2 regions of the Clostridioides sp. ES-W-0016-02 genome follow, and region 1 is predicted to be linked to the other one. Evidence: predicted binding sites of a transcription regulator. Region 1 holds the regulator's gene; the other holds the start of a gene.

Region 1 (16,877 bases):
TTCCTATAAATTTCTTAACAGCATCTTGAACTGCTGGTATTCTTGTAGAACCACCAACTAGTAATACATCATCTATTTCACTTGTAGAAAGTCCTGCATCTTGTAAAGCTCTCTTAGTTGGTTCCATAGTTTTTTCAACTAAACCTCTAGTTAATTCTTCAAATTTAGCTCTTGATAAATCTATATTTAAATGCTTTGGACCTTCTGCTGTAGCAGTTATGAAAGGTAAGTTTATGTTTGAATTCATTGTTGATGATAATTCTTTCTTAGCCTTTTCTGCTGCTTCTTTCAATCTTTGAAGAGCCATTTTATCATTTCTTAAATCTACACCTTCAGCTTTTTTGAATTCATCTGCTAAATAGTCTATTACTATTTGGTCGAAGTCATCTCCACCTAATCTATTGTTACCAGCTGTAGCTAAAACTTCAAAAGTACCATCACCTATTTCAAGTATAGATACGTCAAAAGTTCCTCCACCTAAGTCAAATACTAATATTTTCTTTTCTTGGTCTAATTTATCCATACCATAAGCAAGAGCTGCTGCTGTTGGCTCGTTTATTATTCTCTTAACATCTAGCCCTGCTATTCTACCAGCATCTTTAGTAGCTTGTCTTTGAGCATCTGTAAAGTATGCTGGAACAGTTATAACTGCTTCTGTTACTGTTTGTCCTAAGTAACTTTCTGCATCTGATTTTAATTTTTGTAATATTATTGCTGATATTTCTTGTGGAGTATATGATTTTCCATCTATATTCACTTTGTAATCAGTTCCCATGTGAGTTTTTATTGAAGTTATTGTTTTATCTGCATTTGTAACTGCTTGTCTTTTTGCAGGTTCTCCAACTATTCTTTCACCATCTTTTGTAAATGCCACTACTGATGGAGTAGTTCTCATACCTTCATTATTTGCTATTATTTGTGCTTCTCCACCTTCTAATACTGCAACACATGAATTTGTTGTTCCTAAATCTATTCCTATTATTTTTCCCATGACTAAAAATCCTCCTTGAGTAATTGTATAATTAAATTTTACTTATTTGTGTATTTTATATTAGGCTAAATATTTTAACCTTAATTTATATACTTAGCAAGAAACTTTAACCATTGAAGGTCTTATAACTTTAGTTCCTAGCTTATATCCTTTTTGAAGTACCATCACTATTTGATTTGCTTCTACTCCATCTACACTCTCTTGCATAACTGCTAGATGTAAGTTTGGGTCAAATTCCTTAGATTCTGCTTCTATTTCTTCTACTCCAAATTTTACTAGAGTATCTATTAATTGTTTATGTACAAGGCTTATACCCTTATACATAGTATCTTCCTTATCTTCACATGCATCTAAGGCTCTTTCCATACTATCTATAACTGGTATTAACTCAGTTATTATTTTCTCATTTGCAAACACACCAATTGTTTCTTTTTCTTGTTGAGTTCTTCTTCTATAGTTTGCATATTCGGCTTGAAGTCTTTGATATTTGTCATTTAATTCATCTACTTCATCTTTTAATTTTTTTTCTGCTAATTTAGAATTTATATCTGTTACATTTTCATCATCAGCTTTTTCTTCATCAGTTTTTTCGCTTGACTCTTCACATTCTTCATTAACAACTTCATCTTCTAACTCTACTTGAGTTTCAGATTCTTGGTTAATAGAAGTATCATTTTCTTCTTTTACTTCTTGTTGCTCATTTTTTTTATCCAAGACTTTACACCCCTCAATTTAAAATTTCTTTACTTTCTATTAATTAATAAACTCATATAATTTATTATAGAGTAAATTCTAGCGTAATCCATTCTTGTAGGTCCTATGAAGCTTATTCGCCCAACTAAGTCTCTGTCTACATTATAAGTTGCTGTAACTATACTACAATCCTGTGCCAATTTACAATCATTATCACTACCAATTATTATATTTAGATTTTCTTTTTGTATTCCCTTTGATTTAATTATGTCAGCTATTGTTTCCTTTCTTTCTAACATATTTAAAAATGACTTTGCTTTTAACACATCATTGAATTCTGGATAACTAAATATATTAGTGGCTCCATTTAATGATAGAGAAAAATCTTCTTCTTCCATATTTGAGTTTAGGGCATTTAAAAGTTCATCTATAAACCCTGAATACTCACTTATTTCATATTTAATAAAAGCAATCAGATTATCATCTAAATCTGTTATACTTTTTCCTAAGAGCTTCTTTGTAAGATTATCAGAAATCAAATTTAACTTAGATTGATCTAAATATACATTAGTTGTAAGGTTAGCTTTTTTTAAGTCCCCTTTATCTGTTACAACTATAAGTAAAATATTATTGTCATGCATAGCAACTAACTGTATATGCTTTATGACGCTTTGATTTATTAAACTCTTAGTAACTGCTACAGTTGTGTAGTTAGTTAATTGAGATAATAGCTTAGACGTTTCATGAATTAATTCTTTTATATGATTTATGTTATGATTCATACATTGTTCAATAAGAATCTTATCATTATCATCTAATTCACTTTTACTCATAAGAGAGTTTACATATAACTTATAGCCTTTTTCAGATGGAACTCTACCCGCAGAAGTATGTGGCTGAATTAAATATCCTAATTCTTCAAGGTCAGCCATTTCATTTCTTATGGTGGCAGCACTAACACCTAAATCATGCCTTTTAGATATTGTTCTAGAACCTATAGCTTCAGCTGTTTCTATATAATCTTTAACTATAGCTTTGAGGATATTTAATTTTCTTTCATTTAATTCCATATTATTATACCTCCTAGCTGTTAGCACTCACTAAGTTCGAGTGCTAAAAAGATTATATATATTATATACCATTATAAATTTATTTTGTCAACACCCTAAAAATCATTCCATAAATTCTATAAATATACTATTAGATATTTCTCTTCCCTTTTGAGTTAATTGTATTCCCTCAAAGCTTTGGTTTATAAGGTCTCTAGCTAGTAACATTTCTATCTGCTTACTGTATTTTTTTCTAAAATCTATTCCAAAATTTTTTTCAAAATCTTTAAATTTTATTCCCTTATTCATTCTAAGGCCCATAAATATCTTTTCTTCTATCATATCTTTTATAGAAAGATTTTCACTATCTTGTATTGGCTTCTCTCCTTTAATCAGACTTAAATGATAATCCTCTAAAGATTCTAAATTATTATATCTATTATTATCAATATAACCAGAAGCTCCTGCTCCAAGACCTATATAGTGTTCACATTCCCAATATAAAATATTATGTTTACAATTATAGCCTTCTTGTGAGTAATTTGATATTTCATATTGATTGTATCCTTTTGATTTTAAATAGTTTATTGTATACTCATACATTTCTATATCTATATTTTCATCTATAAGGTCAAATTGATTATTTTCATACATATTATACAGTTCAGTACCTTCTTCTAATATAAGAGAATATGCTGATATATGTGTTGGATTTAAATCTGTAACTTTTTCAAGAGTTTCCTTCCAATCACATAGTGTTTGATTGGGAAGACTATACATTAAGTCTATATTAATATTTTTAAATCCTACACTCAGTGCGTCCATATAGTTTTTCTCAAATTCTTTATAACTATGTATTCTTCCTATAAAGTTCAAATGCTTTTCTTGGACAGCTTGTAACCCTATGCTAAGTCTATTGATACCAACTTCTTTCATAGTTTCTAATTTTTCTAGTGTCAGTGTGCCAGGATTGCATTCTATGGTTATTTCTGCGTTTTTGTCTATATTGAATTTTTCTTTTACACTTACAAATACTTCTCTTATTTCTTCAGATGTCAAAATACTAGGTGTTCCTCCACCTATAAATATACTTGTTATTATATCGTTTTTGTCTATATTGAAATCTTCTTTATTTTTGTATTTATCATCTCTATTTAATTTATTACTGTATAACTCCATTTCTATTTTCAAATCTTCTATATATCTTTTTTTTGAATCTAGGTCCATTTTATAAGAATTAAAATCACAATACTTACATTTTTTCACACAAAATGGGATATGTATATAAAGTCCTAACATTTTATATTCCTCATTTCTTAAAATTATCTTAAAGCATCAGTTATTAAATTATAAATCAAACAAAATAACTCATCAAATAACATATAAAGCATCTTCACTATGTAATATCATAAAAAATTTGGATAAAAGTAGATTTTTACTTTTATCCAAATTTTTCAACTTAAAATAAATGACTATTTTTTCTTCATATAATAATAAACTGGTAATCCAAGTAGGGTTATAAATATACCACCTAAAGATACTGCTGTTGAAGTCAGTATTTGATTTATTATTACAAATAATCCACCTAATATAGCTATAATTGGTATTATTGGATATAAAGGAACTTTATACGGTCTGTGTAAATCTGGTTGTTCTCTTCTAAGCCTTATAACTCCAACAAAAGTCAATACATAAAATACCCATATTGAAAATATAGTTAAATCTGTCAAAAGATTAAATTGACCAGATAAAGCATATATACATGCTAATACAGTTATGAGCAGTATTGAATTTACAGGAGACCCACCAGAATTTACTTTTAATAAAACCTTAGAAGCAGGCAAAGTTCCTTTTTCAGCTAATGTATATGGTATTCTTGACCCTGTTAATAAATATCCATTTAATGTACCAAACACTGATATTAATATACCCACAGTTATTACTTTTCCACCTAAATTTCCAAATAATTTTTTTGCAACTAATGTTGCTGGTGAAGTAACAGTTGCTAATTCACTTGCTGGCACAACCCAAAGATATGCTACATTTATTATAATATATATTGCCATAACTAATGATAGCCCACCAACTATTGCTCTTGGTAAATCTTTTTCTGGAGATTTCATCTCTCCTGAGATAGCACCGACATTTATCCATCCGTCATATGCAAACAACGTTGCTATTAATACTTGTCCAAGTGCGCTTGATACACTAACTCCATCACCTACAAATGGATTTAATATCTCACTACTTTGGCCTTTAATAAATCCAAATATTATTATTAGAGCTAATGGTATCATTTTTCCAATAGTAGCTACTGTCTGAACTTTTCCTCCCAATGATGAACCTATTATATTAAGTAATGATAAAAACAGTATTACTCCAATTGCTATTGGAAGCACAACTGACATATTGTTTGGACTCATATTTAAAAGTTCAGATGCTTGTTGAGCAAATATTACCCCTAATGCTGCTGACGTACCTGGAAAAAATAATACAGTTTGCATCCATCCAGTTAAAAATCCTAATTTTTCTCCATATATTTCTTCAATATAAATCATCATACCACCAGTTTTTGGGATAGCAGCTGATATTTCTGTAGCTGTAAGTCCAGCTGTTATTGTTATAAATCCACCTAAAAGCCATGCTATAATACCTAGTCCTGGAGCTCCATTAGTTGTGGTATATATTGCCTGTGGCTTAAAAAAAACTCCTGAACCTATAACCATACCTACAACAGTAGAAAGAGCTGCTGAAAGACCAATCGTCTTTTGTAGTTGAGTACGCATGATGTCCCTCCTTACTGTTTTATAAGTGCATAAAATATTAATTTTATAAATTTATGGTTTTAGTATTCCCAAAGTTTTTTTTTATATTAACTTACTAACTTTATATTAATTTGCTATACATTTAAAATTATAGAATACCAACCTTCATAATTTCAACCTTATAAAGACTGTCTATTTTTTTAATGTAAATTATATTTACTATCTTAAATTAATTAAATTAAAGTTTAATCTTTTAACTTAAAATGTGTATATATCTAATACTTTTCCTTTTAAAATTTCTTTTTCATTTAGTTCTGGATTATTGATAACAATTTCAAGCATCTTATTTAATAGATACCCTATATCTTTACCTGGTTTAACACCTATAGACATTAAATCGTTTCCATTAATAGCTAAGTCTTTAATATGAAAGCATTCATTTTGACTTATTATATGTTTAAATTCCTTTTCACTCTCAATAAGGTTTAATATTTTCTGTTTTGCATATTTTGGGTTTTTAGCAAGTGTGTCAGCCCAATTAACCTTTATTAAATCTTCAAATAGTTCAACATCTCCAAGTTTATTTAATAACTTTTTAATAATTTTTCTTTTTGGTTCTATTCTATAATCATGATATTGTATTAATATTAAAACTTTATTAATAGTATAATTATCATACTTAAGTCTCTTCAAAATTTGCTTTGCTATTTTGACAGACTCCCTACTGTGACTATAAAAATGGTCAATTCCATTTTTATCTGTCGTTTTAGTAATTTTTTTACCCAAATCATGAAATAACATTGTAAGCTTTAGATATAATTCATCTTCAATTACTTCAGTAGCTATCAATGTATGTTTTCCAACATTATAAATATGATATGGATTATTTTGAATAACATCTTCTAAGTCACATATTTCAGGAATTATAAATTTTAATAATCCTGTTGAAATTAATAAATTTAACTTAGATGAATCAGATATTAGCATTTTATTGAATTCTACTTGAATTCTTTCCATAGACACACATTTTATTAAATCTGCGTTTCTGTAGATACTTTGTTTAGTATCTTCATCTATTTTAAAATTAAGCTGTGCAGAAAACCTAATCGCTCTAAGCATTCTAAGTGCATCTTCTTCAAATCTATCTACTGGATTTCCAACGCAACGAATACACTTATTTTGTATATCCTCACAACCATTAAATGGGTCAACTAATCCAGTCTTTGAATTGTATGCAATTGCATTAACAGTAAAATCTCTTCTTGACAAATCCTTAACTATATCATTTGTAAATTCTATTGAATCTGGATGTCTACCATCACTATAACTTCCATCTATTCTATATGTTGTCACTTCAAATGGCTCATGTTCAATCATGACTGTTACAGTACCATGTCGTATACCAGTTGGAATAGTCCTTTCAAATATCTCTACCACTTTTTCAGGTCTTGCACTAGTTGTTATATCCCAGTCATTTGGAATTTTTTCTAATAAACAATCCCTCACACATCCTCCAACTACATATGCCTCATAACCATTCTTTTCTAATTCTTTAATTATATAATCCACTTTTTTAGGAATTTCTATATTAGTCATAAATATCACCTTTTTTTATTTTTTCTTTAATATACTCTTACTTATATTCTCTATGTGTTTAATTAAAATATACCACAAAAAAACTAGATTAATTTAGAAATAATTCTAAAATCACTCTAGCTTTTAAGTATATTTATCTAAATTTATAAAAATTTAATAAATTATTCATCCAACTTAAGTACAGACATAAATGCTTTTTGAGGAACTTCAACAGAGCCAATTTGTCTCATACGCTTCTTACCTTCTTTTTGTTTTTCAAGAAGTTTCTTCTTACGAGATATATCTCCACCATAACATTTAGCAAGTACATCTTTTCTTAAAGCACTTATTGTCTCTCTTGCAATAACCTTATTACCAACAGCAGCTTGTATAGGTATAGCAAATTGATGTCTTGGAATTTCGCCTTTTAATTTCTCACACATTGCCTTTCCTCTAGGGAAAGCACGAGTTTCATGTACAATAAAACTAAGTGCATCAACTTGCTCTTTATTAATTAAAACATCAAGTTTTACAAGAGTAGATGCAACATATCCCTTAATCTCATAATCAAGAGAACCATATCCTCTAGTTCTTGATTTTAAGGCATCAAAGAAATCATAAACAACTTCATTAAGAGGAAGGTCGTAATGAAGCATTACTCTTCTCTCATCTATATATTCCATGTTTAACATATTTCCACGTCTTTCCTGGCAAAGTTCCATAACAACACCTACATAATCTTTAGGAACTATTATATCACCTTTTACTATAGGTTCTTCTATCATTCTTATCTCAGCTACTTCTGGCAAATTTGCAGGATTTTGTATCATTACAACTTCTCCATCAGTTTTTGTAACTCTGTATATAACAGATGGTGCTGTAGTTATTATATCAAGATTAAATTCTCTCTCAAGTCTTTCTTGCATTATTTCCATATGTAAAAGACCTAAAAATCCACATCTAAACCCAAACCCTAGCGCAGCTGAAGTTTCAGCCTCATATTCAAGGGCAGCATCATTTACTTGTAATTTTTCAAGAGCATCTCTTACATTTTCATATTTTTCACCTTCTCCTGGATATATACCACAATATACCATTGGAGTAGCTTTTTTATATCCTGGTAAAGGTTCTTCTGTAGGATTATTTGAATCTGTTATTGTATCCCCTACACGACAGCTTCTTATGTCTTTTATACTAGCAGCAATATAACCAACATCACCAGCTGATAATTCACTAAGTTCAGTTTGCCCTGGAGCCATAACACCAACTTCAGTTACTTCAAACTTTTTCTTAGTATTCATCATTTTTATTGTCATACCTTTTTTAACAGTTCCTTCAAACACTCTAACATAGGCTACAACACCTTTATAAGCATCGTAATAAGAGTCAAATATTAACGCCTTTAATGGTGCTTCATTATCTCCTTTAGGTGCAGGGACATTTTTTACAATATCTTCTAAAACATCTTCTATATTTAAACCTGTTTTAGCTGAAATAAGAGGTGCTTCACTTGCATCAAGCCCTATTATATCTTCAATTTCATGTTTTACTTCATCTGGTCTTGCACTTGGTAAATCTATTTTATTTATTATTGGTAATATTTCTAAATCTTGGTCTATTGCAAGATACACATTAGCTAAAGTCTGTGCCTCAACACCTTGTGCTGCATCGACTACCAATAATGCTCCCTCACATGCTACTAAACTTCTTGATACCTCGTAATTGAAGTCTACATGTCCTGGTGTATCTATAAGATTTAAATAATATTCATTTCCATCCTTCGCCTTATACATTAATCTTATATTTTGAAGCTTTATAGTGATTCCTCTTTCTCTTTCAAGATCCATGTTATCAAGTAATTGACTCTTCATGTCTCTTTCACTGACAAGCCCCGTTTGTTGTATTAATCTATCAGCTAAGGTAGACTTTCCATGGTCTATATGTGCAATTATACTAAAATTTCTAGTTCTACTTTGTTTATTGTCCACCTTAAATTCCCTCCTCTTGATTATTCTTATAGTTATCATTTTATATTATATAAAAACTTTTTATATATCAAATTTTAAATTTTTGAATATAAACTAATTGGCATTAAACAAAATTATCCACATTATATGTGGATTATCAAGTCTAACACTAAATATTATATAATATCATAAACTTAAAGTAAATCCTATAAAATATAGTTAATGTGTTTTTATTTTATACAATTAAAGATACATAACTAAAATAAGGCTTATTTTAATCAATAAACCTTATTCACTTATTTCCTACTTATTAAATTTTTCAACGATTTTGTGTATATCAAAATCTGGTATGTCAATCTTTGGTATATCAAACTTTGTAATATCAAATTTAATACTTGAGAAATAATTATGTTGTTTTATTCCCAACATACTTTTAGCATTACTATCAACTATAAATACACAAATGGATGTACCTATAATCATAATAACTAAAAATATAATTCTCATAATATACTTATATTTTCTTTGTTTACTTTTACCTTCTATATTTCTTTCTAATCGGCTCATTCAACATGCTCCTAATTACACTAAACAATCTAATTTTTTTGTTTAAAATATTCATCTAAAATTTCAGCAAGATACTTTGTAGTAGCCTTAGATTCTTCTATACTCGTTGCATTATTTCCAATTTCTATTAACATGTGATTTTTAACTGCAAATTGATTAAATCTAGCATAGTCTTTTTCTACTATTGGAGACACCAAGCCTGGATATTTCTTTTCAGCAAAAGCAGTTATATCATCTGCTAAAGCTCTAAGTTGTGCTTTATTTTCATTTTTTCCTCCTACAACAAAGAAGAATTTAGATACTCTCTCTCCATTTATCATAGTTGTATATTTCAAATGGTCTTTTTCTTTAGTGGCTGGATTAGTTAAATCCCTAGCATCCCTATGTAAATCTATTGCTATGTCCACTGTATTATATTTAGGGAGTATACTTTTTATTGTTTTTAAACTACTTGCATAAGAGTTATTATAAGATGGATAGTCATGGTATTTAGTAGTATGGACTACACCCCATCCCTTACTGTCTAAAGCACTAGTTAATGCATTTCCTACTTCCATTACTGAATTTTTCTTATCTCTTGAATGATAATTTCCATCAGGTGAGTTTGAATAAGTTTCACACCCATGAGTATGATATATCAAAATTCTTGGATTTTCTTTAGTCACTCTTAAGTCATCTTTATACTCTGCACTAGACGCAGTACTAGTTTCAGTTGTATCTGAGTTTTTTGACTCAATATCTGGAACATTTTCTTTACCAACATAAAGTTTTATATATTCTTTTTCGCTTTCTTTCTTATTGTCGGACTTACTTACATCCTCAGATTTTTTATTTTCATCTTTACTTTCTTTACTTGCTTCTTTATTTTTATCACTCTTTTTATTTTCTGTATTATTTCCTTCGACTTTAGCTTCTGGATAAGATGAATTTACTAAAAACTTTAAAAAGTCATCTTGATTTAAAGCCAATGATTTTCCTGGTAAAATGCATGCTAATATAAAAGTCAAGGTTACTACTTTAATGCATTTTTTAAACATATTTGCTCCTCCTTATTTTACAATCTACCTGGATGTAAAGACCTATTCAGACCTTCACTTATTATTATAGATAGATTTTCAATTGTATCATCTATATCTTTTGGTGTTACGATTAAGTTCTTATCATATGGATCTAATGAATCTTTTATTAGATGATATTTTTCTTCCTCTTTAAGTTTTTTCAACATATTATAAAAACTTTCTGTTTCTTCTGATTGAGATATTAAATTATCTATTGCCATATCCAAAACATCTATAGTAAGAGTTGCTGCGTCAACCACAGTTGGAACTCCTATTGCAATAACATCCACTCCTAAGGTTTCTTTAGTGAGAGATTTTCTTGTATTACCAACACCTCCACCAGGTGATATTCCTGCTGTTGATATTTGTATAGTAGAGTTTACTCTTTCCATTTTTCTTGATGCTAGTGCATCTATTGCTACTACTCTATCTGGCTTAACTTTCTCAACTAGTGACTTCACTACTTCACTAGTTTCTATCCCAGTAACACCCATAACCCCTGGACTTAGAGCTGATACCTCAGTAAAATCATCATCATAATCCTTGTTGTAATTTTTAAAGAGATGTCTAGTTACTAGTGTTTTAGATACACTTTTGGGACCCAATGCATCAGAAGTAATATTTCTATTTCCAAGACCAATTACTAGTGTCTTTTTATTTTTGTCTTGTCCAAATACATCTACTAATTCATCTTTTAGATAATTTATCATCTCTTCTCTTGACTCATCATCATCAAACTTCATAAGATTACTTTCTAGGGTTATATACTTTCCTATATCTTTGTTCATTATCTCTGAACCTTGTTCATCTATTACTTCAACTTTTGTTACAACACAATTTTCTAATTCTTTAGTTTCTATTTCCACCCCAGGAATACTACTTCCTTCTTGAGATTTTTCACACATTTCACTAGCTTCTAAAGCCAAATCTGTTCTTACATTAATCATATAAACCTCCAGTATAAATTAAATGCTAATTATAATTGTTAACAAAATTTAGTATTTTATAACAAAAAACTATAAATTTATTTAAAACAAGTAAAATTAAGGCTTTCAATGTAAGAAAATTGAGTTTGGTCAGTAAATAGTCAGTAAACTTCCTTAACTATCATCTATTTACAAATATAAAAAGGTAGCAACTATTTATATAGGTGCTACCTTTTAATCTATTTATCAATTTCATATTATCAAATTCCTGTCAAATTTTCATTCATTATACATTTCTTTTTTATCAAAATAACTTTATAATTTCTATATCATTTCATTCTGTTGAAAAAATGGTTCAGCAATCTCCAACCACTCATTTGGCAAATAAATAGCTAGATAACCATGATTATATCCCTTAGCTTCATAAATTTTACAAGAAGGTACATAAGACTGAAATATCTTTGCAGAGTTTTTTACACATTTCATTTCCTTTTCACCATACCAATACATCACTTGTGCTGTAGTTTCTCTTAAACTCTCCTTAAGTGTGTACTTCATCATATAAGTACGATACATAGCATAGAGTGTTTCTTTTCTGACATGTGGCATATCTTTCATATAATAGTTCTTAATTTCATCTGGATATTGCATGTTTTTTGGAAATAATTTTGACATCATAGCAATTTGAAATCTACAAGCTTTTTCACTAAATAAAAGCCCTCTAAAAAATCGAATCGACATCATACAAGCTCGTGCCATATTGGGTCTAGGATAGCAAATACTGCCATCAATAATTGCCTTTTCAGTAATATCTGGTTTTCGAGATAAAATCTCTATAACAATCTGTCCACCAAGAGATACTCCACACAGAGAAAAAAGATGACCACCACACTTTTCATCTATATATTTCATCAATTTATCTGCTGTATCCTCTGTAGAAATATATGCAGTCTTGTATTCTTCTCCATGACCATCCAGTGTAGGAAGTATTACATGATAGTATTCAGACAATACTCGTGCTTGTCGTAAATAATTCCACCATGCATTCCCACCTCCATGAATCAGCATGATATGTGGATTGTTTTTATTCCCAAATTCATGAAAGTTCATATATAATACCTCCTTATAAAAACAAAATGTTTGTTATTTCTTCTTCTCATCATTTTTTGCAGGTGGAGAAGATATAATTGAGAGTTTTCGGAGTTTTAAATCTGATTTGGGTTCTTGGTCTATGTATGGCTTTAATAAATCAACTATACTTTGAAGAAGATTTTCATATTCTCTATCAGTTATATATAACAATGCTGAAGTGAAAAATACATTGTCTTTCTTATGGGCTTGATTTTTCAAACTAAAATACTCATTCATTTCTTGCATCAAACCCATATGAAATGCTGTAGAGAGTGAAACAGATGCATCTACTTCCATATCCAAAGCATATTCCTTTAATGAATAAATTTTTTCAATTGTACCACGTACACGATTTTCTTTAACTACTTCAATCATATTGTTATCTTCCAAAATTTTAACATGGTGGTAAACTGTTGCACGAGGAATATCACTTAGATACTTCACAATATCAGATGTACGAACACTACCATGAATTCTGATATACTGTAAAATTCGGAGTCTAGCTGGATTTAAAATTAGTTTTGTTGTATCCACTTTATCAATCCTTTCTTTAATCCATAAAATTATTATAGTCTAATTTTTTAGACTATGCAAGAGTATGATATAAAACTATTAAACAGTCAACAGTAATAAAAATAGCGATAGTATAGTTCTGCTTATCTGCAACAATAAAAAAATTACCTTTAATTAATAGAAAAACTTTCATATTAACCATATAAATTCATATTTTTATAAAATTTATTACTAAGTCCATAAAAATGAGTAATTTCTTGTATTATCTTATAATTATTGGAAATACTATCAAAATGTATGTTAATAATTTGTATTATTTCAAGATATATGTTACAAAAATAAAATATTAAATTGTATCTATTAAAATATTTAAAGAACAAAATATATCAACATAAAAACAAAATATTTCAAATTATTTATACATAATTTATAGTCTAAAAAATCAAAACAAAAAACATTATTAAAATATATAAATAATAATCCTTGATTTTTAGATTTATTTCTGTTAAAATCTAATATGTTGACGATGAATATGAGAAAAAAATACAGGGAGGTGAACACGGTGGCAAATATAAAATCAGCTAAGAAAAGAATAAGTGTTATCGAAAAGAAAACTGCTTTAAATAGAGTTAGAAAATCTCAAATAAAAACTGCAATAAGAAGATTCGAAGATGCTGTTGCAGCTGGAAACAGAGAGGATGCTGTTGTTAAGTTCCAATACGCTCAAAAAAGAATATACCAAGTAGCTTCTAAAGGAACTATACATAAGAATGCTGCAGCTAGAAAAGTAGCTAAATTAGCTCAAAAGTTAAACGGTATGAACGCTTAATTACCAGTTTATATTTCTTATATATAATAACCCCTATGTAGGGGTTTTTTATTTTGGAAATTTATACAATAAAAAATAAATAGTTAGACATATTATAGTAGATTATATACTCTTAGACTCAATCTAGCCTACTTGTACTTTGAACTATAACATATCTTGCTATTTATTTTTTATTAATGTATAATTTTTTTACACTGCTTGTCTTTTACAGTATCTACTAACCAACATTTCTACTGCTAAGGTATCCCTTATAAGACCTGTTTTTATTTTATAATCACTTTCTAATATATAGTTTAAAATTTCTATGATTATATCATCAGAAAAGTTCTTAGCCTGCTTTAATGCTTTTCCTATTACAAATTGATGAATTTTTAATTTATCTGCTATAAGTTTTGCTGAGTATCCCTCTAATTGTAATTGTCTTACTTGCATAACTATTTTAAACTGTCTAGCTATCATAGAAAATATACCTAAAACAGATTCGCCCTCCTGTATCATATCATTCAATATTTTCATTGCATTAGAAGCACTTTGCTCTCCAATATAATCAATTAACTTAAATATATCATTTTCAACCTTTTTAGGAGATAATTTATCTATTATATCATTAGTTACACTATTTCCCTTTCCAACAAATGAGCTAATTTTATTTATCTCGTTTTCTAAGTCTGATAAAGTCTTTTCACTACTTTTATCTCTATATCCTTCTTGTTCAATAAAATACATTATCTGAGAGTTTTCTATTATAACTTCATTTAGAGCAAAAGATTTTTTTATCCACTTAAATAAGTCCATATCAGAAAGCTTGTCACAGTTAAAAACAATTCCATTATTACTTATCTTTTTAACTAAAGATTTTCTTTTGTCAATATCTCCGTATACAACAAAAACTATGGTAGTAGTGTCTGGAGTATTATCTAAATGCTCTATCAAGTATTTTTCGTCACTATCTGTAAAATTCTTTTTCTTTCCTTTTAGTAACTCAAAGTCTTTTACTATTACTATTTTTCTATCATCCATAAAAGGAAGTGTCTCTATAGAGCTTATAAGCTGATTTAAGACTATTTCCTTTCCATCTATTATATCTAAGTTAAAATCGAGCATTCCTTCGTTTAAATTCTCTTTAAAGACTTTTATTGCATTTTCTATTAAATAATACTCTCTGCCATAAAAAAGATACATTTTCTCAAGTTTTTTATCTTTTATATTCCTTATAATATCCTTGTAATCCATTTTCTTGCTCCTTTATCTCTTTTCCTTCTATGTAAAATATGTAAAAAAATACTCCTATGTAATAAATCACTACAATATAAAGTTTAGGGTTATCTATATCAATATATGTAAAATTTAAATTGCTGAGTTTCTCTAGTAAAAAAAATATGATTTCTATCAATGTACTGTTAAATAAAGCTATTATTTTAGCTATTACTACACTTATTTTAAATATTATTAAACTTGCAATACTCAAATACATTATTATACCTATAAATGGTACTATGATTAAATTTCCTATGATTGAAACCAATGGTATACCTTTAAATGTATAATATATTATAGGCAAGGTTAATATATTTGACGATATTGTCAATGATACCATACTTAATTTTATAATACTATTTATTTTATTGTAAAATATTAGTATAGAGAATGTAGCTAAAAAAGATAATTGAAAACTTACATTATATATAACATAGGGGTTATTTATAATTAAAACTATCCCTATTAGAGACAGTGTTGATATTCCATCCTTTTTTCTATTAATAAAGACTGATAAATAGAAAACCATAACAAATGTTATAGACCTAATTATAGATGGAGACGCACCTACCATTATACAATATAAAGATATAAAAATCGACAATATTAATAATTTATACAATTTATTTATACCTCTTAATAAAAAAGCAATTACAACACATAGTATGCCTGTATGAAGACCAGATATAGATATTACATGGCTAGTTCCTGTTCTGGTGAACATTTCTTTTTGCTCATCTGTCAGATTTTCAACTTCTGCTAACAATATAGAATTTATAAAATCCGAATTTTTCTTATATAAATATCTATACGTTTTATTTATGTAAAACTTTACTTTACCTATTAAGTCATATATTTTATTCTTACCAATAATTTTATAGCTATTTATATATATTATACCTTTATATCCAGTGCTTTTTATATACCTTCCATAATCAAAATCTTCATATTTCATTTTAGCTAAACTTTTAAATTTGCCTGTAATATTAACTTTCTGACCAATTTTCAAATTTTTAGTTCTTGTGTAATCATTTATTAAGAAAGCGCCTACTTTATACTGATTATATCTAGGCTTTTCAAATCTTCCTTTAACTGTTCCTTGTATAGTTATTATCTTATCATTAAATTTTTCATCCTCTTTCTTCTTATTTGTGATAATAAAAGATACAGCTATCACAAATATTAATATAATTAGTAAAGGTCTTCTTATTTGAATCATAATCACTCCTCTAGAAAACATATTATTTAGATTATTTTCAAATAAATATTTTTTAAACAAAAGAAATTATTCTATAAACAAAAGAATACGTCAAAAGATTTATTAAAATCTTTTGACGTATTTTCACTTCTATATATATTCATTTATATAATTATCTTTTTTAGAAAAAATGCAATTAAGTATTTCTATTGTTTTTTTTGAAATACCCTTTATATTATTTAATAAAAGTGCTTCTTCAATGTCTATATAAGAAAATGCCAATTGTGTTAAAGCATTTATATCTAATTTAATATCAAAACACTCTTGAAGCTCATCTGTACATTCTTTATTTAATTTT
Region 2 (16,877 bases), 1.6 Mb from region 1:
TCGCAACTCCAACCCCTCCCATTAAGTATGGAAGTGTATCAACTTGTGTTTGAGCAAAAGTCGCAGCAACTTTATTTATAGGACCACCCATATCAGAAGCTATCATTCCTCCCAAAATACCCCCTAAAGGAATCTTTGAAACACCAGACATTCCATTTAACCAGTTCGTCATCCATGCCATAAAAGAAGCTATAGGTTCTCCAATTAAAAATACAATTATACCACCTGTAATCAATGTACCAAGCAAAGGATAAATAAATATGGAACCTAGAGTTCTCATTGTAGGAGCTAATTTTATTTTCTTCAGTTGTAATACAACAAATCCTGCTATGAACCCTGCTATAATACCACCTATAAAACCAGCATTTACTTCTTTTGCTAAGTATGCACCTATCATACCTGGTGCTAGCCCTGGCTTATCTGCCATACTAAATGCTATATATCCGCCTAATATTGGAATGAATAAAGCTAGACCTGCAGCACCAATTTGATTTAGTTTAGCTAACCATCCAGTTTCAGGAACAGCAGCTTGTCCACTTAATGTTACTGATAAAGCAAATAATATTCCCCCAGCAACTACAAATGGAATCATATATGATGTTGCTGTCATAAGATGTTTTTGTAAAAACTTTAAAATCCTCATTTTAATCTTCCTCCCCTATCTTTTCTTTTATAAGATTATAAACTGTTTGTTCATCTGCCCCTCTAATTTGATTTCTAAAACTCTCATGCATCAATAAACGTGCCAGTTTTGATAAAATCTTTAAATGAAGATTATTTTCATTATCTTTTGTTACTGATATTAAAAATATCAAGTCTACTTTTTCACCTTCTTCTGTCCATTCAATAGGAACATCAAACTTTCCAATTGTAATACAAGAATCTTTGACACCTATACTTTGACTATGAGGTAGACCTATACCATGCCCAATATATGTTGATAATGTTTCCTCTCTCTTTAAAACATCTTCTAAAAATTGATTTTTATCTCTTAAATACCCCTCTTTTGATACTACATCCACTAATGATGTAATAGCTTCTTCTTTTGAATCTGCTTTCATTTTGAATGAGCATTTTACATTGACTAATTTACTCATACAGTGACCTCCTCCTCATATTTATGAATTAAACCTTCTGCTTCTTCTTTTGTCCTTGCACTTTCTAACATACTAATAAAATTAGTCTTATAAACCATTTTAGTTAAATTAATTATTGCTGGAATTTGCTCTTTCTTATCTCTACTTGCTAAACAAAATATAACTTTAACCTTTTTATCACCAAAACTAATTAGCTCTTTACATATTAGTAAACTTATTGAACTTACTTTAACTAATGAACTGTCATTTCCATGCAATAAAGCAAACTCTTCATCTTTTACAGCATAGAAACCTACATTATTTAAAATATCTATAATATTCTCAGCATATTGTGTTGATACAAAATCACAATTAGCAAGTATATTTGAACTAATTTTAACAGCATCTTCCCACTTAACTTCTCTATCAATTATACTAATAGTATCAGCACCTATTAAATCACTTAATTTAAGCTGTCTAGATAATATTCTCTCATCACTATATCCAAGCTCCTGCCATATGATACTCAATACTCTTTTTTGAGCATCTTCTTCTAAGAAATCCAGCCTTTTTTTGATTGATATATAGTTAGTCAAGACATTCTTTCTTTTTATTCCTTTTTCTTCGAGTTTTAAATAATCGTTTTCCTGCAAAAATGGATTAATCTCAATAACTACTTTAGGCAAAGTTACAACTATCTTTGATGTTGTTATAATAAAATCTATATTTTCCCATTCCTTATAATCTTGTAATTTATATGCTGGAATACTATCCACTATATTTATTTGATAATCATTTATTAGAGTATCTTTTAACATAGCAATTACACCATATCCAAATCCACAAACTAATAATATGTTTTTATAATTATTTCTCTCATTTCTTTGTACACTTCCTAAAAAGTGTATTGCTAAAAGTATTATTTCATTTTCATTTTTTATTTGATTTAACATCCTATTTTTTTGTATAGAAACCTTAGTAGCTTCAAGTACATATTGATACTTATCTGGTATTACATGAAATAGTTCTTCATAAATCTGTATGTTTTGCTTGATTCTTTCTATTAATGGGGCAATATGATTAAGCAATCCTTTATAAAGAATCATATCTTCTTTAAAATCAACACTCAATATTTCTGACATATTGTAAATTAAATCTTGAACTATTATTTCTGTACTAATCAAATCCATATCTTCATTTAAACTTGCATATTTATTTGTAAAAAACACAAAACTTTTTAGCAATAAAATTTGTTCTTTAGTCAATTTCTTTTGAATGATTTGTTCAAATTCTTGGTCAAATTTATTTTCAAAATATGGTTCACTTAATGAGGAAGATTCCAAAGGATGTTTTTCATCTGAATGTATGTACCATGTAAAAAGAAAAATATTTGAAACATACCATGTGAAAGATTCATCATTTAAAATCCAATCCATTTTGGAAAGTAAATCTATTGACCAATTATATATATTATTCAAGGAAATCCCCTTGAATATTTGTTCAATAATTTTCACTAAGTACTGCTCAAACACACTTAAATCAGACTTTTCTTTACCAAATAGGTAAGAATATAATTTTAATATACTTAGTCTTTGTTTATATATAGTGTTTTCATCTCCACTTATTTTGAAAGTCTTATCATATGTAATAGTTATTTGGTTTCTTTCTAATTCACTTGATAGAACATTAAGGTCGTTTTTAATTGAACTTCTAGAAACCTGGAATTCTTTGCTCAACTTTTCTAAATTTAGCTTATCTATTTTAAACATTGATATAATCTTCATAATAGATACTCTCTCAGTTAAAGAAAATACATATTCATTATTATCTATATATACTACTTGGAAATTCTTAGGAATAATTAGTACACCTTTATTTATTTTTTGTATTAATGGTTTATTTAATGACTGTAAAACTATATTTAAATTATTTATGTCATATCTAACTTTTCTTTCTTCTATACTTAATTGTTGGCTAATTTCCTTATAACTTGTCTTCTCTTTTCCTTTTAGAAAATTCATAATGAGTAACATTCTTCCACTTATCATATTTTCCCTCCTTTCAAAATAATTAGAGTTATTAATACTGCAAATTTTATGTTATTCTGTATATTTAAGTTTTTTTATGTCTAAAAATAGTAACTATCTTTCTATATTCAGAATAATACAATAAAGCTTTAACTACAACTTACAATATTTGAAAATTGTTTTTACAAAATCTGTAGACATATTTTTATTAAAAAATATAATATTTATATTTAAAACTTTATATCACCTACTAATTACAATATATTTTAACATTACATAGTATTTTCAACGCTTTACTAATAACTGCTACATATCTTTAACTATATGGGTAACAACAAAATAGTTAAAAGTTTTACTTAAAAGTAAAACTATATCTGTAGATTTAAACATACAAATAAAAAAAGCAAGCTATATATTTAAATTATATAACTTGCCTAAATATTTAATTTTATAAACCTAATCATTAGGTATTGTTAAATTTTTTACTTTATCACCATTATATGCGAATTCTTCAAATTCATGTATTGATAATGGTTTAGAAAAAACATAACCTTGAATATAATCACATCCAATACTTTTTAAGAAATATACTTGTTCAACTTCTTCAATACCTTCAGCAATTACTTTCATACCAAGTCTCCTGCTAAGTTCAATAATAGATTCCACAACAACTTTACCACGTTCTATATTATTTTTACTAACAAAAAATGAACGATCTAATTTAATTATATCGACTTTAAACTCCTTTAATATCCCTAATGATGAATATCCAAATCCAAAATCATCTATAGAACATTTAAAGCCTTTACTGTGGATATCATCTATTACACAAATTGCTTCTGGATTTTCTAAAAAAATAGATTCTGTAAGTTCTAAGTCTATTAAAGATGTAGGTACATTATATTTAATACATATCATCTCATATTTTTCTAAGAATGATTTATCCTTTAAATGTTGTCTTGATACATTAACAGAAATTATTAATAACTCCTTACATTCTTTTATCCATTTAGAAATCAATTTACATGTTTCTTCAAGAACATATAGGTCTAACTCACATATAAATCCACTTTTTTCAAAAATGGGAACAAAATCACTAGGATAAATCATCCCCTTCTCTGGGCTATTCCAACGAACAAGAGATTCTGCACCACTAACCTTTCCAGTTTTTATATCAATCTTTGGTTGTAAGCATATAAAAAATTCTTTATCATCAAGAGCTTTTTCCATTAAATTTGACAATTCCTTTTCAAATATCAATCGTTTTTTTTCTATATCACTATAAAAATTAAAATCACTTTTATGTGCTTTATTAAAACTTTTTCTTGCTGTATTCACATGGTCTTGTATTGTAATTAAATCTTCGTCATGATTTTCAATTGCGTAAATACCTACTGATATTCTTAAAAAGTATGGGTTTTCTTTTCCTTTGTTAAAATAATTAATCTCATCTTCTATTTTATACAGTAATTCTAAAACTTCTAATACTGGTCTATTCTTCATAAATAGATAGAACAGGTCTGCATCATGCCGACATACAAACTCCTCATCATTAGCAATATTTTTTTCTAAAACATTATAAATATATTTAAGTGTATTATTTCCTTTTTCACTACCAAAACAGTCATTTATTAGCTTAAAATCCTTTATATTTATTGCTATCATCATATAAGTATTATCAGGAGATTTTGAAATTAAAGGTTTTATTAACATACTAAATTTTGTTGAATTAATACCATTTGTTATATTATCTAAATAAGCAATATCTTCAATTTGTTTTATGTATTTTCTTCTAATAGTATATAAAATCCATGTTATAATTCCAATAATAAAAATAATTATAAAGGTCATTATTATTGTAAAAATGTTTAATTTATTCAATTCACCTAAAACAGCTTCTTCAGGCACTATAAGAATGAAATACCAATCATTTAAATCTTTTGTTACTGGATGATACGTTAGCAGACACTTTACATTTTTTGACGAAGTTATTGTAATTTCTCCTGATTCTTCATTCTTAAAGTCATCCATTATTTTGGGAACCCAATGCTCATTTGTAGCACCTTTATATTTATGACTAAGGTCCTTTATCAACTCACTATTTTTACCTATAAAGAGAGGTTTCCCCTTAGTATTAACAATTTCAATAGTTCCTTCTCCGTTAAAACTGTCAATACCAAGAATATTATTCACACTTTCTTTTTGAGAAACACCTACTAAAATACTAGATACCTCATGTTTATAATCAAATATAGGTACACTGTAGAGTACAACATCTATTGACTCTATAAGTTCTGTGTATTCCTTTCCCTCTATCCCCTTTTTATATGAAATAGTATTCTTTAAATCCGCTTCTTTTCCACTTAAAAACTTTGTTTTACCTTTTAAATCTATTATTCCAATATCAGAATATTTATAACTAGTTTTTCTTTTTGCTAAGTAATCATATCGACTATCACCTTCATATTGTTTAATAAAATCTGCCATTAGCCTTAAATCAGATAAAATAAACTTAATTTGATTATCAACATTTGTTACAACTTGTGTAGATACATCATTTAGATAGTTTTTAGTTTGCTTATTAGATATGTTGTACAGTTTTACAGTAGTAAAAACAGTAATTACAAGAATTGAAATAATAAGTGCACATAAAACCACAGACAAAACCATATTGTTTTTTTCGTACCTTGATAATTTCATTTTTTGTCCTCCAAACTATAAGTCCATTTTTAGCATAAATACTAACTCTACAAATTTCATTACCAAAAAACTATTCACACTATATTATAATATTCTACTTATCAATATTCAACAAAACTCCTTTATATTTCAATAATAATTCATTAATAAGCATTTTATTGATTTTATTTATGTAATATTTTTCCTTAAACTGCTGTAGAATATTGTTTAAAAACAAATTCCATAATCTAAGTTTATGTTTCTATTTATTCAAGACTAACAAATTCTATATACTTATATCAAAAAAGCTATCCCATATTTTAAGATAGCTCTTTATTTTAATGAGACACTTAATATCTCTAATATCTCATAACTAAATATATTATTAAACCTTCACTTATTTTCTTTAATAACACAACAAGGATTCCCATAAGCTATAGTATTAGATGGAATTGACTTTGTTACAACACTACCTGCACCAATAGTTACATTGTCTCCTATTGTTACTCCTGGTAAAATAATACTCCCTCCACCAATCCAAACATCATTACCAATTTTCACTGGTGCAGTTATAGTTTTGCAAAAACTAAATCCATCATCAGTTCTTTCCTCAAATCTATCTTTAGCATTAGTTGGATGAAATGCTGTATATATTTGTACATTAGGGGCAATCAATGCATTGTCACCTATTATGATTTCATTATCATCTAAAAATGTACAATTCATATTTACTTCGCAATTATTACCAAAATAAATATTATTTCCATAATCAACATAAAAAGGTGCAGTAATCCATATATTTTTTCCCTTTCCACCTAAGAGTTCTGTTAAGATACGTTCCTTGTTAATACTATCATCTGATTTCAAACTATTATACTCTTTTGTTAAATCCTTGGCTTTGTGCCATTGACATAATAATTCTTTATCTCCACAGTCATACAATTCTCCTGCCAACATCTTTTCACGTTCTGTCATCCCAACCTCCTAAAATATATTAGTATATTAACTAAAAATAATATTTGTTATTAATATTGTTCCATATTTATATTGTAATATAAAAAATTAAATACTCAATGAAACTATCTTATTGAATATTTAATTTACTTACATCTTGCAAATACAAAGTTAGTATATAATTATAGGTTCTACTTAAATCAAATCTATACTATAGATATTTTCATTATTCATTGAATCAAAAATGCTAAATTTAAAATCTACTTTTTTCAATAAATTATTTGAAGCCAGATTATCTGATAAAGCACTTGCTAATACTTGTATAAACTTTTGTTCATTATTTCGGTAAGACATAAAAGAATCAATATAGCTTTCTTGAAATCTTCTGATTTTATATCTTTCAGTTGGCATATGCAGTCTCTTTTTATAATGATTTTTTTTAACAAGTGTGTAGTTACTATATCTTCAATACACCAAGCATAACACAAACCATATTTGTATGACAATTCATAATTATATTATTTATTTAGTCATTTTTAAATAATTGATATGAATTTGTATCATATGAATTTAAAAATCATTATTTGATAGAATCGCTGTAACTCTTTTTTTATTTAACTTATCAAAATAAATAGAGATTATAGCAAGTGTACTACCTAAATAATGAATGTAATACATCTGGTAACCATCCAATAATATTTGAAGCACCTGCTAATATCAAAAATACTAATTCTATCTTTCTTAAATAGAAAGAACAGTTATAGCAAAATGATATTACATAAAGCTCTAGCAGTAAAGTAAATAGGGTGAAAAATGAAATTGAAGTTAACAAAATATATACTAGTTGTAATTGATTATGTGCAACTCCAAATGAAATACTAAAAGCATAATACAAAATGATACCTAGAATTGTTAGAAAATTTGTTTTTTGTTCTACTGTATCTATATCACGAAATATGTATGAACCAATGACTGGAACGATAATTAAAAGCATTGTTAAGTCTGAACCTATCAATATAGGTGCCTTGAAATATGAGTCATATTGATAAATACCTGTACCATACATCTCAATAACCTGCCCATATAGGTTTATTGCTTCATATTTATTATCTATAGAAAATGAAAATATTCCACAAACTGTAATGATTAGCAATAATATGAATATAATGGTTGGTGAAATATTTAGCCAGGTCATTTGTTTTTTCTTTATCATTTAATTTCCTCCCTAAGGTAAAGTGTTTAAAGACTCTAAATGTTATTAGTTAGTATAACTGATAAATCTCTTGTATAAATCTATAGTAATAAGTTACCATTTACACTATAGCAACTTATTACTATAATATAAATAGTAGATTTCACATGAAAGGAGTATCTTATGCAAATTAAAAACATGATTAGAAATTTTAGTGGTGAAAGAAATAATGAAGTTCGTGGTATTTTTGCAAGCATATTTATTTTACAAAACCGATTACAAACTATTTTTGATAAAGCAGATGAACATCTTACTTTAAAACAATTTATGCTTCTTACAATGGTAAAGCATGCTGATGAAAAAACTACTTTTACTTATCTTGGGAAACTCTTAGGGTCTTCACGTCAAAATATAAAAAAACTAGCTGTTTCTCTTGAAAACAAAGGTTTTATAACTATTGAACATGAACCCAATAATAAAAGAAATACTTCTATTGTACTAACAAAAAAAGCAGATGAATATTCACAAAAAGTACAGGAACTCCATACTGAGAAATTAAACAATATATTTCAGGATTATTCAAATGAAGAAATCAGCCTGTTTTATCAAATGATTACAAAACTATATACAGGAGTTGAAAGAGAAGAAAAATACTATGAGTAAAATAATTATTTATAGCACAAAATTTAACTCAACTAATATGTATTATGACTTTGAATTTTATGCATTCCATTGAAAACATAAATATAGTCCAAAAGAATAGTTACACAGCACGATATGTATTAAAACAAGTAAAAAATAGACCGAAAAAGAGCTAGAAATACCCTATTTAAAGGCTTTCTAGCTCATTATTAATTATTCCCATTCTATTGTTCCAGGTGGTTTAGAAGTTATATCATAAACTACTCTATTTACTCCATCAACTTCATTAATTATTCTATTAGAAATTTTTTCTAACACATCATAAGGCATCTTATACCAGTCAGAAGTCATTCCATCAGAAGAAGTAACTGCTCTTAAACCAACTAAATAAGCATATGTTCTTTCATCTCCCATAACTCCAACAGTCTTAACATCTGGTAATGTTGCAAAAGCTTGCCATATTTCTCTATATAAACCAGCTTTTCTAAGCTCGTCCATATAAACAGCATCTGCTTCTCTTAATATATCACATTTTTCTTTAGTTACATCACCTATAACTCTTATTCCAAGACCTGGCCCTGGGAAAGGATGTCTAAATATTAATCCTTCTTCTATACCAAGTTCTAATCCTATTTTTCTAACTTCATCCTTAAATAGTTCTCTTAATGGCTCAACTATTTCTTGGAAATCCACATCTTCAGGAATTCCACCAACATTATGGTGAGATTTTATAGTAGCAGCACCATTTCCATGTCCACTTTCTATAACATCTGGATAAATTGTTCCTTGAACTAAGAAATCCATTTTTCCTAATTTATTTGATTCTTCTTCAAATACTCTTATAAATTCTTCACCAATTATCTTTCTCTTAGCTTCTGGCTCAGAAATTCCTTTTAGTTTAGATAAGAATCTATCTTCTGCATTAACTCTTATTAAATTTATATCGAATTTCTCTCTAAATATTCTTTCTACATCGTCACCTTCATTTTTTCTAAGTAAACCATGGTCAACAAATATACAAGTCAAGTTATCTCCAATTGCTCTATGAATAAGAACTGCAGCAACAGAAGAGTCAACACCTCCACTTAAAGCACATAAAGCTTTTTTGTCACCTATTTTTTCTTTTAATTCTTTTATTTTATCTTCTATGAATGAATCTGTAGTCCAGTCACCTTTTACTTCACATACATTGTATAAGAAATTTTTAAGTATCTTATCTCCCTCTAAACAATGTTCTACTTCTGGATGGAATTGAACTCCATATAGTTTTTGTTCTACATTTTCCATAGCCGCTACTGGACAATCTTTAGTATTTGCAACTATAGTAAATCCTTCTGGAGCCTTTTCTATTAAATCAGTATGACTCATCCAAACACTATTTGTAGTAATCCCTTCAAATAATGATGATTTTCCATAAGTTATAGATGTTTTTCCATATTCTTTTTCTTGTTTATTGCCTTTTCTTACAACTCCACCTAATACATGAGACATTATTTGAACTCCATAACATATACCAAGTATTGGTACTCCTAGTTCAAATATTTCTTTTGATATTGTTGGAGAATCTTCTAAGTATGCACTATTTGGCCCACCTGTAAATATTATCCCTTTAGGATTTTTTGCTTTTATTCTTTCTATGCTTGCAGTACATGGAAGTATTTCACAATATACGTTGTTTTCTCTAACTCTTCTAGCTATTAACTGATTATATTGACCTCCAAAATCTATTACAAGTACTAATTCATGTTTCATAAATTTCCATCTCTCCTTGTATAATATAGTTTTTATATATATTTATTTTAACACAATACAGTCTAAATTATATTAAATCTTTTTACACAAAAAACCTGTATAGTAACTTCCATAATTTCTAGCAAAAGTGAAATTACTATACAGGCTTCCAAAATGCCCCTTATCTTATAGCCAACATATAGGGAGTATAACTCAGCCTACACATTTACTTAACTAGGTCTTTTGGTATAATAATTTCACTCATAGTCAAGATATTTACGGTATCTTGGTAGAGACTCTCAGACCATATCTCTGAGCATATACGAGTGAGTTTATATTTTATATATTTTTTTCTGTTTGCTTTTATTTATTAAAGCTGAGTATTAATTTATCAAAATTTATTACTTATGTCAATAAGTTTTCACTAAATTCTTCTTTTATTCTAAAATTTATATCAGCAAACACTTTTTTTATAGGAATATCTTCATTTTTTGCTATAGTTTTACATTCATCATATTCTGGAGTAGCTTTAACTAATTTATCTTTGTAATACCCTAGTTTTATTGTAACTAATCCATATTTTGTGTCTAATTTTACAAACTTTCTATCTAAAATTTCTCTGTTGTAAGCATTATATCGTACTCCAAAAGTGCTAGTTTCTAAAAGCAATATTTCAATAAATTTTTCTAAATCTACTTTATTACATAAAATCGATATTTTTGTTGCAGGTCTATTCTTTTTCATATAAATGCTTTCTGTATAAATATCTAACGCTTTCTCGTCTAATATTTTTTCATACAAATAAGAATATACTTCTGAAGACATATCATCGATATTTGCACTAATTTCATAAATTAATTCTTCTTTTTTTTTTCTCCTAATACTGCTCTTAACATATTAGGTACTTCAAATTTCTTATGACCTATTCCATATCCAATTTTTATTGGAGAAAACTCAAAATCCTCTACAAATTCATCACACAGAACTTTTATTATTGCAGCTCCTGTTGGAGTCGTACATTCTCCTTTTACATTATTTAATTTGATTGGTACACCTTTTAATATTTCCATAGTTGCAGGTGCAGGTACAGGCATGACTCCATGGTCACATTTTACAAATCCTGAACCAACAGATACTGTACTAGAATAAATCTTATCTATACAAAGTAAATCAACTAATATAGATGCTCCTACGATATCTACAATTGAATCTATAGCTCCTACCTCATGGAAGTGTATCTTATCTATTGTAGTTCCATGAACCTTTGCTTCTGCTTCTCCAATTACCATAAATATTTTTTTAGCATTAGCTTTTACATTTTCATTTAAATCACTTTCATCTATAATTTCAAATATATCCACTAAATTCCTGTGCATATGTGTTTCTTTCGTAATTACTTTTACTGTTATACCTGATATTCCACTTTCATTTTTTGAGCTTATATTTATATTAAATTCATCGCTCATTTTTAGTTTATGAATTTCCTCCAAAAAAATTTCCTCAGGTACACCTAAATTTAATAAGCTTGCAAGGGTCATATCCCCTGATATACCACTTACTATATCAAAATAAAGTATTTTTTCACTCATATATTTCTCCTCAGTTTTAATAATGAAAAATCTAATAAACATTAGATTAACATCGTATAATTTATGTTTAATTTATATCAATATACCTATTATAATTTATTTATCATAGCTGCCAAATATCCTGCTCCAAAACCATTATCAATATTTACAACAGATATTCCAGATGCACAACTATTTAACATAGCCAATAATGCTGCTAATCCTCCAAAATTGGCTCCATATCCAACAGATGTTGGTACAGCTATTACTGGAACATCAACTAGACCTCCAATTACACTTGCAAGTGCACCTTCCATTCCTGCAACAGCTACTACTACTCTAGCACTATCTATTTTGTGTCTCTTATTTAAAAGCCTATGTATACCAGCCACTCCAACATCATATATTCTATCAACATCATTACCTAAAAATTTAGCTGTATAATATGCTTCATCTGCTACTGGTATATCAGAAGTTCCTCCTGTTGCAATTACAATTTTGCCTTTTCCAATATTCTCTATAGCATGATTTTGAATTTTAAGAATTTTAGATAATTCTTCGTATTCAGCATGACTATAAATTTCTTTAACTTTTAAAAATGTTTCTTTTCTACATCTTGTCCCCAATATATTAGAACCTTTTTGATTCATTTTATCAATAATTCCTAAAATATGTTCATCACTTTTACCTTCACAATAAATTACTTCTGGATATCCATTTCTTAATTCTCTATGATGGTCTATATTGGCATATCCAAGGTCTTCATAGGGTAAATCTTTTAATTGTTCTAATGCAACATCTATATCAATGTTTTCATTTTTAACCTGTTCAAGCAATTTTCTTAAGTCCATATTATCGCATCCTTTTAAACTTTGATTTATTCTCTATCAACAATTATACCTTAATTAATATATATCTAACATCATAACCTAAAAAATAACAATACAACTTCAAAGATATTATTATAATCCAGATACTAATTATCCAGATATATATATTAAAATTGTAAATACACAAAAAAATTAAATATATACAAAAGAACTATTTCAACTTAGATACTAAAATCTAAGTCAAAATAGTTCTATATCTTAAAATTTATATTTTTAAATATTTTAAGATTACATCATTCCTGGCATACCGCCACCCATTCCTGGCATTCCTACATCTTCTTTTTCAGGAAGGTCAGCAACAGCAGCTTCAGTAGTTAAGAAAGTACTTGCTATTGATGCAGCATTTTGTAGAGCACTTCTACTAACTTTAGTTGGGTCAACTATACCAGCTTCTATCATATTTACATATTTTTCATTTAAAGCATCAAATCCAGTTTCTGCTTCAGCGTTAACAACATTTTGTACAATTACAGCACCTTCAAGACCAGCATTTATAGCTATTTGTCTTAATGGTTCTTCTAATGCTTTTTTAACTATTTGAGCACCTAGTTTAACTTCTCCAGTTAAACTCTCAACTAGTGTTCCTATTGCTGGTATAACACTAACAAAAGCAGTTCCTCCACCAGCTACTATTCCTTCTTCTACAGCAGCTCTAGTTGCATTAAGAGCATCTTCTATTCTTAATTTTCTTTCTTTTAACTCAACCTCTGTAGCAGCACCAACTTTTACAACAGCTACTCCACCAGCAAGCTTAGCTAATCTTTCCATTAATTTTTCTTTATCAAAATCTGAAGTAGTTTGCTCTACTTGATGTTTGATTTGATTTACTCTATCTTCTATAGCTTTTTTATCTCCAGAACCATCTACTATTGTAGTATTTTCTTTAGTTACTTTAACAGATGAAGCTCTACCTAACATAGATAAATCAGCTTCTTTTAAATCATATCCTAATTCTTCTGATATTACTTGACCACCTGTAAGTATAGCTATATCTTGAAGCATTTCTTTTCTTCTATCTCCAAATCCTGGAGCTTTAACTGCTACTACATCAAATGTTCCTCTTAATTTATTAACAACTAATGTAGATAATGCTTCACCTTCTACATCTTCAGCAATTATTAGTAGCTTTTTACCTTGTTGAACTATTTGTTCAAGAACTGGTAATAGCTCTTGTATGTTAGATATTTTTTTATCAGTAATTAATATATATGGGTCATTTAAAACTGCTTCCATCTTGTCTACATCTGTAACCATATATGCAGAAACAAATCCTCTGTCAAATTGCATACCTTCAACAGCATCCAATTCAGTATTCATAGTTTGAGATTCTTCAACAGTTATAACTCCATCTTTACCTACTATTTCCATAGCTTCTGCTATTAATTTTCCAACTTCTTCATCACCAGCAGATATAGAAGCAACTTGAGATATAGCTTCCTGTGTTTCTACTATTCTTGATTGATTTTTTAATTCTTCTACTGCTACTGTTACTGCTTTTTGTATTCCTTTTCTTAAAAGTATTGGGTTAGCACCTGCTGTTACATTTTTTAAACCTTCTCTGATTATAGCTTGTGCTAAAACTGTAGCAGTTGTAGTACCATCTCCAGCTACATCATTAGTTTTAGTTGCTACTTCTTTAACCAACTGAGCACCCATATTTTCAAATCTATCTTCTAATTCTATTTCTTTTGCTATAGTTACACCATCATTAGTTATAAGTGGAGAACCAAATTTTTTATCTAATATAACATTTCTTCCTTTAGGTCCTAATGTTACTTTTACTGTATCTGCTAATTTATTTACACCAGCTTCTAAAGCTCTTCTTGTTTCCTCTGAAAATTTAATTTCTTTAGCCATTTTAAACCCCTCCTAATAAATTTATTCTATATTTATTCAATAACAGCTAATACATCACTTTGTCTTAGTATTGTATACTCTTGTCCTTCTATTTTAACTTCTGTTCCAGAATATTTTTGGAATATAACCTTGTCTCCAACTGCTAATTCCATTTTTACTTCTTTTCCTTCAACTATCCCACCTGGTCCAACTTCTACAACTTCAGCTATTTGAGGTTGCTCTTTAGCTGCTCCTGGTAAAACTATTCCACTTGCAGTTTTTTCTTCTGCTTCCACTTTTTTAATTACTACTCTGTCAGCTAATGGTCTTATTTTCATTATTCACGCCTCCTAAAATATTAAGTATAGACTAGTTTGCCTATGTTTTTAGTTATTTTTAAATTAATACTACTTTTATATGTAGATTTATATATATACTTTTTATTTATTATCACTCTATCTACTAGAGTGCTAACAATTATTATAATATACCAATCACACATAATTTTCAATACCTTTTTTAATAATTTTTTATAATATTGGTGAAAACAATCTGGCTACAGATTCTTTAATTTTTTGTACAATATTTCTGTTCTTAAATACCTCTAAATTAAGTTCTTCACAATGACTTAAATCTTCATAGAAATCATCTGTCATTACTTTAATAACATCTTCATCATAGATAAAAGCATTTACTTCAAAATTAAGCATGAAACTTCTTAGGTCCATATTTGCTGTACCTGCAGAAGCAATTTTATCATCTATTATTACGACTTTGGAATGTATAAATCCTTTTTTATACAAATAAACTTTACCACCTGCTCTTAATATTTCTTCAAAATATGAATAAGATGCTATATTAACTATTTTGTGGTCTGCAATTTTAGGAAATATTATTCTTACATCTACACCACTAAGCGCAGCACTTTTTATAGCTTTCAGCAGACTCTCATCTGGAATAAAATATGGAGTCTCTATATAAACACTTTGTTTAGCTTGACATATAGCAGAAAAATAAGCATAATGAATGTCTTCCCAATCACTATCTGGTCCACTAGCTACAACTTGTATCATACTCTCACCTATATTTCCGACACTTGGAAAGTAATTTTTAGTAACTAAAACCTCTTTTGTTGTATAGTACCAATCAATCAAAAATGTCATTTGAAGCATATATACAGAAATTCCTTTAATTCTAATATGAGTATCTCTCCAATACCCAAACTTCTCATTTTTTCCTAAATATTCATCTCCTATATTTATTCCACCTGTATATCCAATTATTCCATCAATAACAACAATTTTTCTATGATTCCTATAGTTTAACTTTCCTCCTATTATAGGGAATTTTGTAGGTAAAAAAGCTGCTATTTCTATACCTACTTCTCTCATTTCTCGGAAAAATTTTCTATTAAACCAAAATCTCCAACACCCTACATCATCATATAAAATTCTTATTTTAATACCTTCCTTAGCTTTTTTTATAAGCTCTTCTTTTAACACCCTACCTATTTCACTGTCTTTGATTATAAAGTACTCTAAATGAATATGGTCTTTAGCTTCTCTTATATCTTCTATAAGTCTCTTGAATTTTTCATTTCCATCTACAAAAACATCTACTTTATTGTTCTTAGTAAATGGAAACATCCCAGTCTTTAGTAGCATACTTATGACTCTTTTTCTATAGCTACCATCTTCCTCATCTCTTAAAAGCTTATTTTGCCTTATAGATTCTTTTTCTAGTTCAACAATTTCTGTTATCTTTTCTAATGTATCAAAAAGTTTCTTTTCTTTTATATTATTAGCTAGTTTTTGAGTTTTAAATAATTTTCGTTTTCTAATATTTCTACCCGAAATAGCATATATAATTAACCCTATCCCAGGAAATATGATAAACATCAATAACCAAGACATGGTTTTTGCAGGATCTCTATTTTCAAGTAATATAATTACAGAAATTATGGCTCCAGCTAGATATGATATAATTAAATAGAACAGAAATATTGTGCCTATCACTCCCATAATTCCTTCCCCCTTAAGTCTATTTTCCTATACCTAACTCTCTTGCATAGTAAAATAGATATTGTTGTGCAAACCCAGACAATTCTCCAAATTTATCAATCCCATAAGTTCTCATTTTAGGTAAACTCATATCTTCATTTATGTAGAACTCTTGCATAACTCTCTTAACCCACACATCAACTGGAAAAGAATCATATTTTTGCATACCAAATAACGCAATACAATCACATACCTTTGGACCTACTCCATTAAATTTTAAAA

What was found. The regulator HrcA, encoded in region 1, represses chaperone genes, less so after heat shock. The targets are predictions, from matches to a motif close to TTAGCACTCNNNNNNNNNGAGTGCTAA.
Region 2: groES (co-chaperone GroES) is a predicted target of HrcA. The motif match lies at 15,043-15,069, and genes of this name have one in related genera.

What each region holds. Positions count from the first base shown of each region.
Region 1 covers NZ_CP061361.1:2,837,473-2,854,349, forward strand. The annotation lists gene dnaK (molecular chaperone DnaK) at 1-991, opposite strand, end outside; gene grpE (nucleotide exchange factor GrpE) at 1,085-1,705, opposite strand; gene hrcA (heat-inducible transcriptional repressor HrcA) at 1,735-2,754, opposite strand; gene hemW (radical SAM family heme chaperone HemW) at 2,857-4,032, opposite strand; gene IC758_RS13545 (APC family permease) at 4,206-5,519, opposite strand; gene IC758_RS13550 (CCA tRNA nucleotidyltransferase) at 5,757-7,094, opposite strand; gene lepA (translation elongation factor 4) at 7,256-9,061, opposite strand; gene IC758_RS13560 (hypothetical protein) at 9,344-9,607, opposite strand; gene spoIIP (stage II sporulation protein P) at 9,637-10,644, opposite strand; gene gpr (GPR endopeptidase) at 10,662-11,612, opposite strand; gene IC758_RS13575 (alpha/beta fold hydrolase) at 11,916-12,701, opposite strand; gene IC758_RS13580 (helix-turn-helix domain-containing protein) at 12,735-13,256, opposite strand; gene rpsT (30S ribosomal protein S20) at 13,798-14,064, shown strand; gene holA (DNA polymerase III subunit delta) at 14,254-15,297, opposite strand; gene IC758_RS13595 (ComEC/Rec2 family competence protein) at 15,260-16,540, opposite strand; gene eis (enhanced intracellular survival protein Eis) at 16,670-16,877, opposite strand, start outside.
Region 2 covers NZ_CP061361.1:270,622-287,498, reverse strand. The annotation lists gene IC758_RS01660 (PTS fructose transporter subunit EIIC) at 1-643, opposite strand, end outside; gene IC758_RS01655 (PTS sugar transporter subunit IIA) at 645-1,097, opposite strand; gene IC758_RS01650 (BglG family transcription antiterminator) at 1,094-3,124, opposite strand; gene IC758_RS01645 (EAL domain-containing protein) at 3,560-5,803, opposite strand; gene IC758_RS01640 (sugar O-acetyltransferase) at 6,176-6,757, opposite strand; gene IC758_RS01635 (hypothetical protein) at 6,932-7,147, opposite strand; gene IC758_RS01630 (hypothetical protein) at 7,389-7,949, opposite strand; gene IC758_RS01625 (MarR family winged helix-turn-helix transcriptional regulator) at 8,112-8,591, shown strand; gene guaA (glutamine-hydrolyzing GMP synthase) at 8,784-10,322, opposite strand; purine riboswitch at 10,546-10,647, opposite strand; partial or broken gene larC (nickel pincer cofactor biosynthesis protein LarC) at 10,707-11,839, opposite strand; gene larB (nickel pincer cofactor biosynthesis protein LarB) at 11,980-12,720, opposite strand; gene groL (chaperonin GroEL) at 12,988-14,616, opposite strand; gene groES (co-chaperone GroES) at 14,649-14,933, opposite strand; gene cls (cardiolipin synthase) at 15,126-16,616, opposite strand; gene IC758_RS01590 (DNA-3-methyladenine glycosylase family protein) at 16,636-16,877, opposite strand, start outside.